Regions from separate parts of the Roseovarius sp. B08 genome, predicted to be linked through region 2. Evidence: riboswitches for the same ligand, from Rfam matches in the RefSeq annotation. Region 2 holds a riboswitch; the other holds the start of a gene.
What was found. Region 2 has a riboswitch for cobalamin ahead of ACSQ76_RS18055 (CbtB domain-containing protein). Riboswitches for the same ligand answer to the same signal wherever they lie in the genome.
Positions count from the first base shown of each region.

Region 1: another riboswitch for cobalamin. It lies ahead of ACSQ76_RS08485 (hypothetical protein); the one in region 2 lies ahead of ACSQ76_RS18055 (CbtB domain-containing protein).

Region 1 covers NZ_JBPRLW010000001.1:1,666,458-1,672,830, reverse strand. Annotated here, with positions in the region: gene ACSQ76_RS08495 (glycosyl hydrolase family 28-related protein) at 1-570, opposite strand, end outside; gene ACSQ76_RS08490 (Mrp/NBP35 family ATP-binding protein) at 777-1,841, opposite strand; gene ACSQ76_RS08485 (hypothetical protein) at 2,364-2,636, opposite strand; cobalamin riboswitch at 2,743-2,931, opposite strand; gene ACSQ76_RS08480 (GNAT family N-acetyltransferase) at 2,997-3,278, opposite strand; gene ACSQ76_RS08475 (YebC/PmpR family DNA-binding transcriptional regulator) at 3,418-4,167, opposite strand; gene ACSQ76_RS08470 (SLC13 family permease) at 4,326-6,098, shown strand; gene ACSQ76_RS08465 (transglycosylase SLT domain-containing protein) at 6,109-6,373, opposite strand, start outside.
Region 2 covers NZ_JBPRLW010000001.1:3,547,317-3,553,689, reverse strand. Annotated here, with positions in the region: gene ACSQ76_RS18080 (histidine phosphatase family protein) at 1-91, opposite strand, end outside; gene cobU (bifunctional adenosylcobinamide kinase/adenosylcobinamide-phosphate guanylyltransferase) at 72-602, shown strand; partial or broken gene cobT (nicotinate-nucleotide--dimethylbenzimidazole phosphoribosyltransferase) at 586-1,601, shown strand; gene ACSQ76_RS18065 (adenosylcobinamide-GDP ribazoletransferase) at 1,598-2,323, shown strand; gene bluB (5,6-dimethylbenzimidazole synthase) at 2,343-3,017, opposite strand; cobalamin riboswitch at 3,281-3,486, shown strand; gene ACSQ76_RS18055 (CbtB domain-containing protein) at 3,523-3,699, shown strand; gene ACSQ76_RS18050 (CbtA family protein) at 3,704-4,405, shown strand; gene ACSQ76_RS18045 (hypothetical protein) at 4,479-4,976, shown strand; gene ACSQ76_RS18040 (DUF1636 family protein) at 4,960-5,334, opposite strand; gene ACSQ76_RS18035 (DUF6925 family protein) at 5,353-6,354, opposite strand; gene ACSQ76_RS18030 (adenosylcobinamide amidohydrolase) at 6,341-6,373, opposite strand, start outside.

The DNA.
Region 1 (6,373 bases), 1.9 Mb from region 2:
ATCGACCATGCCGACGATGTCGCGCAGGAAAAAATTCGTCGCATCCTCGATGCGGATATCGTCGATGCGCACCACACCGCCATTCGGCCCGGTCAGGTCGATGCCGAAATGCCCGTAAAGCGGCCCGGTTCCCCAGACCATGTCGACGCCGCCACGCTCACCGCTGCCGACGACGGCCGTGACCTCGACCACCTCGCCATAGGTCGTCAGCGCAACACTCGGCCCCACTTCGGTCAGGCCTGTCACGTGGGCACCTCCCGCGCCCCCGGCCCAGCCGGCGATCCGCACGTTGGGCAGGTTGCCGGACACCGCCTTCACCCGCGCGGTGATCTGCAGGTAACAGCCGGGCAGGATCGGCGTCTCGCCCATGTAGCGCAGCCTCTGCGTGCCCTGGACCTTCTGGACCTCCAGCGCGCCGCCGAAATCCTGGTCGGCGGGGACGAAGGCGGCATTGGCGGCGCCATCATATGTGTCCGACCCCGGCGTGCCGTTCTCGCTCGACCAGACATCAAGCCCGTTCGCGAAGGCCGGCGGCATGAAGACGATGCCATCGGTAATTGCCTTGTTCATGAATTTCCCTTTCCGCGCCGGGGGCCGTCCCCCAGGCGTCACGTGATTGCCAGCCATAGGCGCGAAACGGACCGCACCCGGGCTCAGGGAAATATCAACGAGGGGTTAATGGAGGATCAGGACACCGTGACGGTGGGGCTGCGGGCGCAACGCAGGTAAGGTGGGTAACACCCACCATTCCCGGCATGTCCCATGAACGAAAGGCGCTACGCCATCCCGCCCTGCACCAGCCTGTCCGCAAGCCGCGCATAGGCCTCCGCCACCGCACCGTCCCCCAGCGCGACAGGCCGGCCCGCGTCGCCGCCCAACCGGGTTTCCAGATCTATCGGCAAGGCGCCCAACAGGGGCAGGCCCAGCCGTTCGGCCTCCTGCGCCACGCCACCATGGCCAAAGATCGCCGCCTCGTACCCGCATTGCGGGCAGTGGAACATCGACATGTTCTCGATCAGGCCAAGCACCGGCGTCTTAAGCGTGTTGAACATGTCGATCGCCTTGCGCGCATCCAGAAGCGCCACATCCTGCGGCGTCGACACCACCAGCGCGCCGGTGGGCGCCGCCCTCTGGCACAGGGTCAGTTGCACGTCCCCCGTCCCCGGCGGCAGATCCACCAGCAGCACGTCCAGATCACCCCAGTCCACCTGGCTCATCATCTGTTGCAGCGCGCCCATGAGCATCGGTCCCCGCCAGACAACGGCGCGGTCCTCCTCGATCATCAGCCCGATGGACATCATCTTGACGCCATGCGCCTCCAGAGGTGTCAGGATCTTGCCGTCCGGGCTGCTGGCCCGCTCGGTCACGCCCATCATCCTTGGCAGGCTCGGCCCGTGAATATCGGCGTCGAGCAGGCCCACGCGCCGCCCCGCCCGCGCCAACGCCACCGCTAGGTTCGACGCCATGGTCGACTTGCCCACGCCCCCCTTGCCGGACGCCACCGCAAGAATCGACTTTACCCCGCCCGGCCGGATCGAGGCGCTGCCGCCTTCGGGATGCCGCCCGACCTTCAGCGTGGGCGCGGGGGCCTCGGCCGCCTCCGCCGTCAGCGCAACCTGAGCCGAACGCACCCCCTCGACGGAAAGCGCCGCGCGCTCGGCGGCGGCCCTCAGCGGCTCCATCTGGCGGGCCATTTCGGCACTCGGCGCCTCCAGCACGAATCGCACTTCGCCGTTTTCAATGCGCATCGCACGCACCATGTCACGGGATATGACATTGCCACCGTCCGGAAGTTCCAGCCGTTCCAGCTGCGTACGCACATTGTCGAGTATTTCTGTCATGCCCGGTCTCCATGCATTCTCGACACCGAAAGTGGCATTTTTGAACGCGGGCACAACCCCCGTCTCAAACCCGCACAAAAATCCATCAAACAGATGAAAATAAAAGTAAAAATTATACTATTCCTCTATGCGCTTCCTGCATAGCTGCATTGCAGCAAAATCCATTGTGCAGGCGCAGCATATCGCTATCTTTAACCCAACAGCGAACGAGACGGCCACCGCGCCAAACGCTCGCTAAAACAATCAGGTGCCGCTCCTCCCGTTTGGTACCTGTTCGGGATACCGCCTCTCCTCCCTTGTGCGGTCCCGGCAATACCCGGGCTCGATACGAGCCCTACTGAACGAACGGTCCCTTCCTCCTCCCTGGGACCCGACGTAAAGAACGGCGGCGCCTCTCCTCCTCCCTGGCGTCGCCGTTTTTTCTTTCCCCCAACACGATCCTCCACATCGCCGGTCGTTAACCGCCTTCGCCCCGGACAAGCCCTGCCTCGCCAAGCCGCAGAGCCAGCCGGTCTGGTGATGTCAGTGCACCATTCGGCCCGCCCGCCCGCGCCGCCAGCGGGTCATCGGCGCGGCCTGCCCCGCCTCTTCCAGCACATCCACGAACGCACGCGCCGCCGCGCTGCCGGCGTTTTGCACGGCCGGCTCGGACAAGGCCTCGTGCACCACCCGGGCTGTCACGGCACCCGGATAGGCAAATACCCATTCCAGAAACCCCAGCCGCGCAATTGCCTCGGCCTCGGCGCCCGTGGCACCGCTGCGTTCCAGTCCATCCATGATCGGTGTCAGGCTCATCTTTTCTGCTCTTCCTCCGGCCACACCCCGGGCCGGCATGGGGCGAAGGAAAGCCGTGCGAGGACCGGTCTTTCCCGGTCCACCGCCCGCACCGCCCCCCCGCGGTTCGACGTCATACCCAAAGGCTGGTTTCCGGGCTTGGCGGGGGTGCGGATACGCGCGCCTTCCCGGGGCGTCGCGCCCCAGTGGCCATCTGCGGTATCCCCCATCCTTACCGTTGCGGGGGCAGCGCCGGACTTGCACCGGCTTCCCAATTCTCCGCGACCTGCGCGGCACCTTCGGGAGTCTCAATGTGCCGCCAACCGAACGCTGACGCAACCCGCGATTGCGACCTTGAACGTCCCGGCGCCGACATCTGCCTCAGGCCAAAACGTCCGCCCACTCGGGATGTCTGCGAAACTGCGCCGCGGCAAAGGGACAAAGCGGCGTTATCTTCTTGCCCGCCGCACGGGCATCCTCCACCGCCCGTGTCACCAGCGCCACTCCCACCCCCTGGCCGCGATAGGCCTCCGGCACGCCGGTGTGGTCGATGATGATGGCGTTGCTCCCAAGCTTGGAATAGGTCAGTTCGGCCTCCGGTCCATCGTCGATCCGGGTCACGTAGCGCCCCTTGCTCTCTTCGTCTTCATGGTCGATCTGCATGTGTATCTCCTGTGGCTGAGCACAGGATGCCGCACCGCGGCACAAAGGTCCACGATGTTGCGCATCACAGCCCGACCTCCCCCCGAACGAAAAGCGGCGCCCGCAACGGGCGCCGCTCAAAGCCGGTCCTGTGAACGGATCACTCCGCCGCAAGCTGGTCCATCACCGCGTCGCTGGCCTCGAAATTCGTCGTGACGTTCTGCACGTCGTCATCGTCTTCCAGCGCGTCGATCAGCTTCATCAGCTTCTGCATGCCTTCCAGGTCGAGTTCGGTCGTGGTCGTCGGACGCCAGGCCAGCTTGGTCTCCTCGCTCTCGCCCAGCTCCGCCTCCAGCGCGGTCGAGACATCGTTCAGGTCCGTGTCCGCACACCAGATCACATGCCCGTCCTCGCCCGATTCCACGTCCTCGGCCCCGGCCTCGATCGCGGCCATCATCACCGTGTCGCCGTCACCCGCATCCGGAGGGTAGGTCACCTGCCCCTTGCGCTCGAACATGAACCCGACAGAGCCCGTCTCACCCAGGTTCCCGCCATGCTTGGTAAAGGTCGAACGCACCGTGCTGGCGGTCCGGTTGCGGTTGTCGGTCATCGCCTCGACGATCACCGCCACGCCGTTGGGCCCATAGCCCTCGTACCGGATTTCCTCGTAATCCTCGCCCTCGCCCGCGACCGATTTCTTGATCGCCCGGTCGATATTGTCGTTGGGCATCGACTGCGACTTGGCCTGCTTGACCGCCAGCCGCAAACGCGGGTTCTTGTCGGGGTCCGGATCGCCCATCTTGGCGGCGATCGTGATCTCTTTCGACAGCTTGGAAAAGAGCTTCGCCCGCTGGGCATCCTGACGGCCCTTGCGGTGCTGGATATTGGCCCATTTTGAGTGGCCGGCCATGACATGCCTCCGATGACATTCGTGAAGTTCACGCCTCTATAAATCAGGCGCAGGCCCCTGTGCAATCCCGCCAATCGCCTGTTGCGCGCCGACGTCTTGACGGTACGCTGTCCGGCACAAGGCGCGGCCCGCGCCGCCGCACAAGACAGGCAGCGCTCATGACCCAGGACCAGATCATCCTCTTCACCCTCTTCGGCGGCGTCTTCGCGCTCCTGCTCTGGGGGCGCTACCGCTATGATATCGTGGCCTTCGGGGCGCTGCTGATCGGCGTGGTGGTGGGGGTGGTGCCGGTCGACGCTGCCTTCTCCGGCTTCGGCCACCCAGCGACAATCATCGTGGCGCTGGTCCTGGTTGTCTCGGCGGGGCTGGTGCGCTCCGGCGCGGTCTTCCTCATCACCCGCACGCTGGTCGACAGCTCGCGCAGCCTTGGCGCGCACATCACCATAATGGGCGGCATCGGCGGCGTGCTCTCGGCCTTCATGAACAATGTCGCCGCCCTCGCTCTGCTGATGCCAGTCGACGTGCAGACCGCCCGCAAGGCGAAACGCTCTCCGGGTCTCAGCCTCATGCCCCTGTCGTTCGCCACCATCCTTGGCGGCATGGCCACGCTGATCGGCACACCACCGAACATCATCATCGCCGGCATCCGGGAGGACGCATTGGGTACACCTTTCTCGATGTTCGATTTCGCCCCGGTCGGCGCCGTCACCGCGCTTGCAGGTCTCGTCTTCGTCGCCGTCATTGGCTGGCGGCTCATACCGGCTCGCGACGACAGCGCCCTACACGCCGCCGAATTGGCCGATTACCTCGCCGAATTGACGATCCCCGAGGACAGCGCCCAGATCGGCAAACGCCTCGCCGAACTTCAGGAGGATGCCGACAGCAACGACGTCGCCCTTCTCGGCCTGGTCCGCGACGGCAAACGACGTTATGGCCGGGCACGCAACACCATCCTGCAGGCCGGCGACGCGCTGGTGATCGAGGCCACCCCCGACGCGCTCGACGAGTTTCGCTCCGCGCTCTCGCTCGCCTTTTCGGACTCCACGCGCGAGGACAAGCTCCGCGCTGCCGGTGAAGGGCTCGACATGATCGAGGTCGTGGTACCCCGCGACGCCCGCATCGCCGGTCGCACGGCACAGTCCGTGGGCCTCAACTGGCGTCAACGGTCGGTGCTGATGGGCATTTCCCGTCGCGGCCGCCAGATTCGCGATCAGGTCCGCAAGACCACGATCCAGCCGGGCGATATCCTGCTTCTGCTGGTGCCGCATGAAACCGGCTCGGACGTGACCGAGTGGCTTGGCTGCCTGCCGCTGGCCGAGCGGGGCCTGAAAGTCACGCAGGACCGCAAGACGTGGGCCGCCATCGGCCTCTTCGCCGCGGCCGTCGCCGCAGCCAGCTTCGGGCTCATCTACCTGCCCATCGCGCTGGGACTTGTTGTCATGGCCTACGTGCTGACCCGCATCGTGCCACCCTCGGAACTCTATACACATATCGAATGGCCGGTCGTGGTGCTGCTCGGCTCGATGATCCCCCTCGGTGCCGCGCTGGAAGAGGCCGGCGGCACCGCCCTTATCGCCGGCGCGCTCGTGGACCTGACCCAGGGGCTGCCCGCCTGGGCGATCCTGACCGTGCTGATGGTGGTCACGATGACCCTCTCGGACGTGCTCAACAACACCGCTACCACCATCGTCGCGGCGCCGGTGGGCATCCAGATGGCAAACGCGCTGGACGTTTCGCCCGACCCGTTCCTGATGGCTGTCGCGGTGGCGGCTTCCTCGGCCTTCCTCACGCCCATAGGGCACAAGAACAACACGCTGATCCTCGGCCCCGGCGGCTATGCCTTCGGCGATTACTGGCGCATGGGCCTGCCCTTGGAGATCATCGTGGTCGCCGTGTCCGTCCCGGCGATCCTGGTCTTCTGGCCGCTCTGAACGGTGCGCCTCAGCGGCAGTGCCGCGCGATCTCGCGCTCGCGCAGGCCGGTCTCGACCAGCAGGCACTTGTCCCGCGCAGCATAGTAATAGCCTTGCGCGTACCACATCACCGCATCGGGCTCGCTGCCGTCCGAGACCAGCCACGCACCGCGCAGGTACTTCACCGCATATTTCAAGTTTGTCTCGGGATTCAGCAGGTCGTTCGCCTGCCCCTGGAACCCCATGCCCCGCGCCGTGGCAGGCAGGATCTGCATCATTCCCCAGTAGGGTCCA
Region 2 (6,373 bases):
GGGGCGCAACGGGTTCCAGGATGTCGCCTTTCAGCTTTCTTTTTTCTCGAAAAGTGCTTTCCCACGCTGCAATGAAAAAGTCGATACTCATCACCGGGGGCGCGCGTTCGGGCAAGTCCGCACTGGCCGAGCGGATGGCTTTGCAGCCCGCCGGCCGGGCGATTTATGTCGCCACCGCGCGTCTGCACGCCGGCGACGACGAGATGGCCGACCGGGTGGCGAAACACAAGGCGCGGCGCGGCGCGGCGTGGGAGGATGTGCATGCGCCGACCGATCTGGCCGGGGCGCTGCGGGATACCGATGGCACGCTGCCGCGCTTGGTCGATTGCCTGACGCTGTGGCTGACGAACCTTATCCTGGATGACAGTGACTGGCGGGCCGAGACCGCCAGGTTGGTCGAGACTCTGGCGGGACAGGCCGCGCCGGTGATCCTTGTCACCAACGAGGTGGGGCAGGGGATCGTGCCGGAAAACAAAATGGCCCGGCTGTTCCGCGATGCGGCGGGGCATGTGAACCAATCCGTTGCCGCCGCCTGTGACGAGGTGTGGCTGACCGTGGCGGGCTATCCGATGAAGGTGAAGCCGAATGACCATTCTTTCTGACGTCTCGTCGCTGGATCAAGTTGCGGGACTCGCCGGGTCTTTGCCCGTATCCGATACCGACGCCGCCGAGGCGGCGCTGGCGCGTCAGAACAGCCTGACCAAGCCGCCGGGCGCCTTGGGGCGGCTGGAGGAGCTGGCGATCTTCATGGCGGGGTGGCAAGGCACGGAACGGCCCGCCATCGCCAGCGCGCAGGCCCTGGTCTTTGCCGGCAATCACGGCGTCTGCGCGCAGGGGTCAACCCGTTCCCGCAGGACGTGACGGCGCAGATGGTGGCGAATTTCGAGCATGGCGGCGCGGCGATCAACCAGTTGTGCCGGGCGAACGGGGCCGATCTGTCGGTGATTGCGCTGGAGCTGGACCGGCCGACCGCGGATATCACCGCCGGGCCGGCCATGTCGGAAGCCGAAACGCTGGACGCCATGCGCCGAGGGGCTGCGGCCGTCGATCCTGGGGTCAGCGTTCTGATCCTCGGCGAAATGGGCATCGGAAACTCGACCATTGCCGCCGCAATGGCCAGGGGCGCCTTCGGCGGAGACGCGGCGCATTGGGTCGGCAAGGGGACGGGATCGGATGACGCCGGGGTCATCCGCAAGATCGACGTGGTGACACGCGCCTGCGCGCGTCATTTGGATGCCGGCGGGCTGGACATCCTTGCCCGGCTTGGCGGGCGCGAGCAGGCGGCGATCTGCGGCGCCGTGCTGGAAGCGCGGGCGCGGGGCATTCCGGTCATCCTTGACGGGTTCATCTGCACGGCCGCGACCGTGCCGCTTTTTGCCGCCGACCGGCGGTTCCTGGACCATTGCCTTGTCGGGCATGTCAGCCGTGAGCCGGGCCATGCGCGGCTATTGTCGGAACTGGGAATGCGGCCGATCCTGTCGCTGGACATGGCGCTGGGCGAAGGGTCGGGCGCGGCGATCGCGCTGGGCGTGTTGCGCGCGGCGCTGGCCTGTCACGACGGGATGGCGACCTTTGCCGAGGCCGGGGTGTCCGGTCAATGACCCTGCGTGCGCGCGTTGCCGAGCTTCAACTGGCGGTGATGCTGCTGACCCGGCTTCCGGCGGGGCGGATCGGTGACGACCCGCCGACGATGCTGGCCGCGCGGTGGGCGTTCGTGCCGGTGGGGGCGCTTGTCGGCGCCGTGACGTGGCTGATTTTCAGTCTGGCGGAGGTGGTCGGCGCGTCCGAGCAGATTTCGGCCCTCCTGGCGTTGGGAGGACTGGCGCTTGTCACCGGGGCGCTGCATTTTGACGGGCTGGCGGATTTTGCCGATGGGCATGGCGGCGGGCGCGACAAGGCGCACGCGCTGGAGATCATGCGCGACAGCCGCATCGGCAGTTACGGCGTGGTTGCAGTGGGGGTGATCGCGGCCCTGTGGGCGGTGTCGGTGGCGGACGCCGATCCCGGCTGTTGGGCGTTCGTCGGCGCGGCCATGCTGAGCCGCGCAGCCATGGTGGCGGTGCAGGAGAGCCTGGCGCCGGCCCGCGCGGATGGTCTGGGGCGCAGCGCGGCGGGGCGCAGCAAGGCCGCGCGCGGGGTTCTGGCGGTTGTGGCAGTCGTGGCGCTGGTGGTTTCGCCCTGGGCGCTGCTGGGCTGTGCGCTGGTGACTTTTACCATCGGCTGGCTGGCGTGGCGCAAGATCGGCGGGCAGACCGGCGACGTTCTGGGGGCTGTGCAACTGGTCTCGGAAACCGCGATCTGGGTGGCGCTGGCGTGCCTTTGACGGCCCTTTGGCCGGGCTGTCAGTCCTGCCAGCCCTCGTGCATGATCAGGTCATCGAGCGAAATCCGCTGCCGCCACCCCTTGGCTGCCAGTTCGGGCTGGTCGTAGAGCTGATCGACATACCCCACGCAGAGATAGGCCACCAGCTCGACATGCTCGGGGATGCCGAGCAGGGCGGCGATTTCGCGGTGATCGAAAATGCTGACCCATCCGACGCCGATCCCTTCGGCGCGGGCCGCGAGCCAGAGGTTCTGCACCGCGCAGACGGTCGAATAGAGGTCCATGTCGCGGTTATGCGTCCGGCCCAGGACCACCTTGCCGCCGCGAGTGCGGTCGCACGTGACCACGATATTGAGCGGCGCCTTGGTGATTCCTTCCAGCTTCAGCGACCGGTAGGTGGACTGCCGGTCGTCAGAAAACATGGCGGCGGCTTCCTCGTTGGCGCGGCTGAAGACGCGCTGCACCTCGGCCCGGCGCTCGGGGTCGCGGATCAGCAGGAAGTTCCACGGCTGCATGAAGCCGACGGACGGCGCGGCATGGGCCGCTTCGAGAACCCGGCGCAGGGCGTCCTCGTCGATCGGGTCGGGCAGGAACTCGTTCCGCACGTCGCGGCGCGCGGCGATGATGTCATAGAGGCTCTGCCTTTCCTGCGAGGAAAAGATGCGTGCCGGGCTTGGCCTGGGTTGATCCGCCATGAGGGGCCTCTGCGATAGATGCGGCGAGTTTCGGGCGACCCTTTCGGAGGGCGATATCGTGTGAAAAGCGTCGGCAAGCGGCTTTGCTTTGGCTTCCGGCGCGGCGGTTGTCATGTCTATGTCAGAGTGGGGCGGGACTTTGCAAGCATGACGCAGATTGGGTGCCCGGGGCCGGCGGGAACCCTGGCCTTGCGGTTCGGTCGCTGGGTTCGAGATTCGCTTATTGTTATGCGTTGTATTGTTGACAGGTCGCAATGCTTGCTAGACTAACGGGAATGATCGGTTCCATTTCCGCACGGGATGGAGAACAGGGAACGCGGTGCGCCGGAAAACATTCGGCAATTCCGTGGCTGTCCCCGCAACTGTAGGCGGCGAATCAGGCTGAATACGTCACTGGAGCAATCCGGGAAGGCCAGCCAGACGATGAAGACCCGCAAGCCAGGAGACCTGCTGATCGCGACTGAAACCACAAGGCCTTCGGGTGTGAAGGCAAAGAGGTAGAATTATGAATGTAGAGACTGCAACAGCCACACAGACGACATCCGCCTCTGCGCTGGTTTCGGCGTTCGCGATTGCCGCGCTGGGCCTTGGTGTGATCTTCGTGGCAGGCCATGTGCAGGCCGGGACGCTTCACGACGCGGCGCATGACGTGCGTCACGCCACCGGCTTCCCCTGCCACTGAACCGATGTTCACGCGTCTGCTGACCAGCGCCCTGTTCGCTGGCGCTGCCGCAGGGTTGATTATCGCCCTGTTGCAGCTCTTTTTCGTGCAGCCGGTCCTGCTTCATGCCGAGCTTTATGAAGGCGGTGATCTGGTGCATTTCGGCACCGACTCGACCGTTTCGGCCACGCCGGAGCTGCCTGGCTTCGATGCCGTGCGGGATGGTTTGAGCATCATCTTCACGATGCTGATCTATTCCGGTTACGCGATGATCCTGGTGGCGCTGATGTCGCTGGCCGAGACCCGTGGTGCGGCGATCAACGCGCGGACGGGCCTGGTCTGGGGTGTTGCCGGGTTCGTGGCGGTGCACCTGGCGCCGGGCTTTACCCTCGCGCCGGAGGTTCCGGGCGTGGCCGCGGCGGATGTCTACGAACGCCAGATATGGTGGTTTGCGACCGTGCTGACGGCAGCGATCGCCATGTGGCTGATCGCGTTCAGCCGGAGCTGGGCCGGGTGGGGTGCCGCCGTGGTGCTGTTGCTGGCGCCGCATGTCATCGGTGCGCCCGAGCCCGAGGTCTTTACCGGGCCCGTTCCGACCGAGATCGGCGCCCTGTTCGCGTCGCGCGCACTTGGGATCGGATTGGCGGCCTGGGTCATGCTGGGGGCTTTCGCGGGTTTCTTCTGGTCGCGCGAAAGCGAAGCGACGGGCCAGGCGCAGACCGTCTGACACCGGCATATCATATCCCGGGCGCGTGCCGTGCGCGCCCGCTTTCTTTTCAAGCCTGAGGTCGGATTCGCCAATGGACCGTTCCATTCCAATGCTTCTGATCGGCCTCGTTTTCGGCGGGGGCATCGGGTTTACGGTCGCCGCGGCGAACGGTGTCGCCCTTGACGGTCATGATCATGGCGACCCGGCCCATCATGGCGGTCATGAGCAGCACGCCGGGGCGGCCATGCACGACCACGGCGACATGTTGTCGGTTCCGGCGGGCGCCGATGCGCCAAAGCTGGAGATCGAGGTGACGCCTGATCCGTCTGCCGGCTGGAACCTGCATATCATGACCGAGAATTTTCGGTTCTCGCCGGAAAATGCCAGCCGCGACCATGTTCCGGGCGAAGGACATGCCCATGTCTATGCCAACGGCGTCAAGCTGGCCCGGGTCTATGGTCCCTGGGTGCATCTGGACACCCTGCCCGAAGGCGAGGTGGAACTGGAGGTGGCGTTGAACAGCAACGACCATCGGCCTTTGGCCGTGGACGGTGCTCCGGTTGCGCAGACCGTCACGCTTGGCAACTGAGCGCGGGGACGCGGCCCACCAGACAGAACCGAAGCCTGCCGCAGGGCTGGGCGTCCTCGATCCAACCGTCCGGGGCGGCGAGGTAGGCGCGCAAGGTTGCGACGATATCCGCAGCGTCCTTCACCGGGTCGACCCCGTTGAAGAAATAGGTGGCCCGGCCCGGGCCCTGCATGGCCATTGAAACCGGGCTGGCGCAGCCGTTCATGCACCCGCGTTCGACGATACTCACCGCGTCTGACAGGCCTGAGGCCGCCAGTTCCTCGTGCAGGGGCGCAAGGTCCAAGGGGCCGCAGTTCTGACAGAAATGGACGGTGGCGGCGGGGTCATCCGGTGTCTTGCATTGCTTACAGGCTTCGATGCATACAGATCCCAGCCTTCAGTGTCCCGGATTTTCCGGGTCGGCATCCGCATCGCCGCGGTCGAAAGCGACCGCCCAAGCGTTCAGCAGGGCGCTGTCGCCGTGCTGGCGGCGCCATTGGCGGATCGCGTTGCGCAGACCGGCCCGGGCCACGCGGGTGTCGGCTTCGACCCAGGTTTCGGGTTCACGTGCCTCGCGGAGCGCGGTCCACACGCGCTGTTTCTGGTCGACGTAGTCCGTTGGGCCCCAATCGGACAGCAGCGCCTGGAAGGCCGCGAATGAAGTCTCGTCAAAGTCCTGGTCCTCGCCGAGGCGTCCCATGACGGGACTGTTCGGGTGAAAGCCGCAGCAGGGTACCCAGCCGTCGGGAATGGGCGTGTTGGCGGAATGGGTCCGGTTGGCACGTAACAGCTTGGGCAGCACATGGGTGTGCGGCCCCTCGGGCGAGGTGCCGCCTGTGTCCGGTCCGCCGATCATCTGGTAGACCTCGACCCGGCCCAGGCGGGTGAGGGCCACGCGATGCGGATGCGCCTTGAGGATCGCACCCATTGCCGGGTTGTCCTGCTCGAATAGCGAGCGACCGGCGTTCGCGCGGAGAGTCTCGAGCAACGCGGGATCGGCTGTGCGGATGCAGAAATCGACCTGCGGCTGGGCGAGGCCCATGTCGAAGATGACCGCCTCTCGGTCTTCCTCGCGGATCGCATCGGTGTCGGGGCCGAGTTCGGTCAGAACCTCGCGCCGGTTCATCGAAGCGACGTCTTCGGGCAGGCAGAGCGAGACCGCCTGCGTCCAGCGGTGGGATTTGGGGCTGAGCGTCTCGTAGGCGACGGGCCGGACGCCCTCCAGCGTGTCGATACGGATGCCGCCGCGCGATGTGACCTGCTGCAATGCCGATGCTTCGGACGCCGGGGGATCGCCCACCACGTGGTGAAATTCTGCAATCGCGCCGAAAGAGCCCATGTTCCAGCCCGCGTTTGGGTCGTTCAGCCCTTCCTTCAGTACCGATTCAAGATGTTGCATCGAACATTTCTCCTCTTGT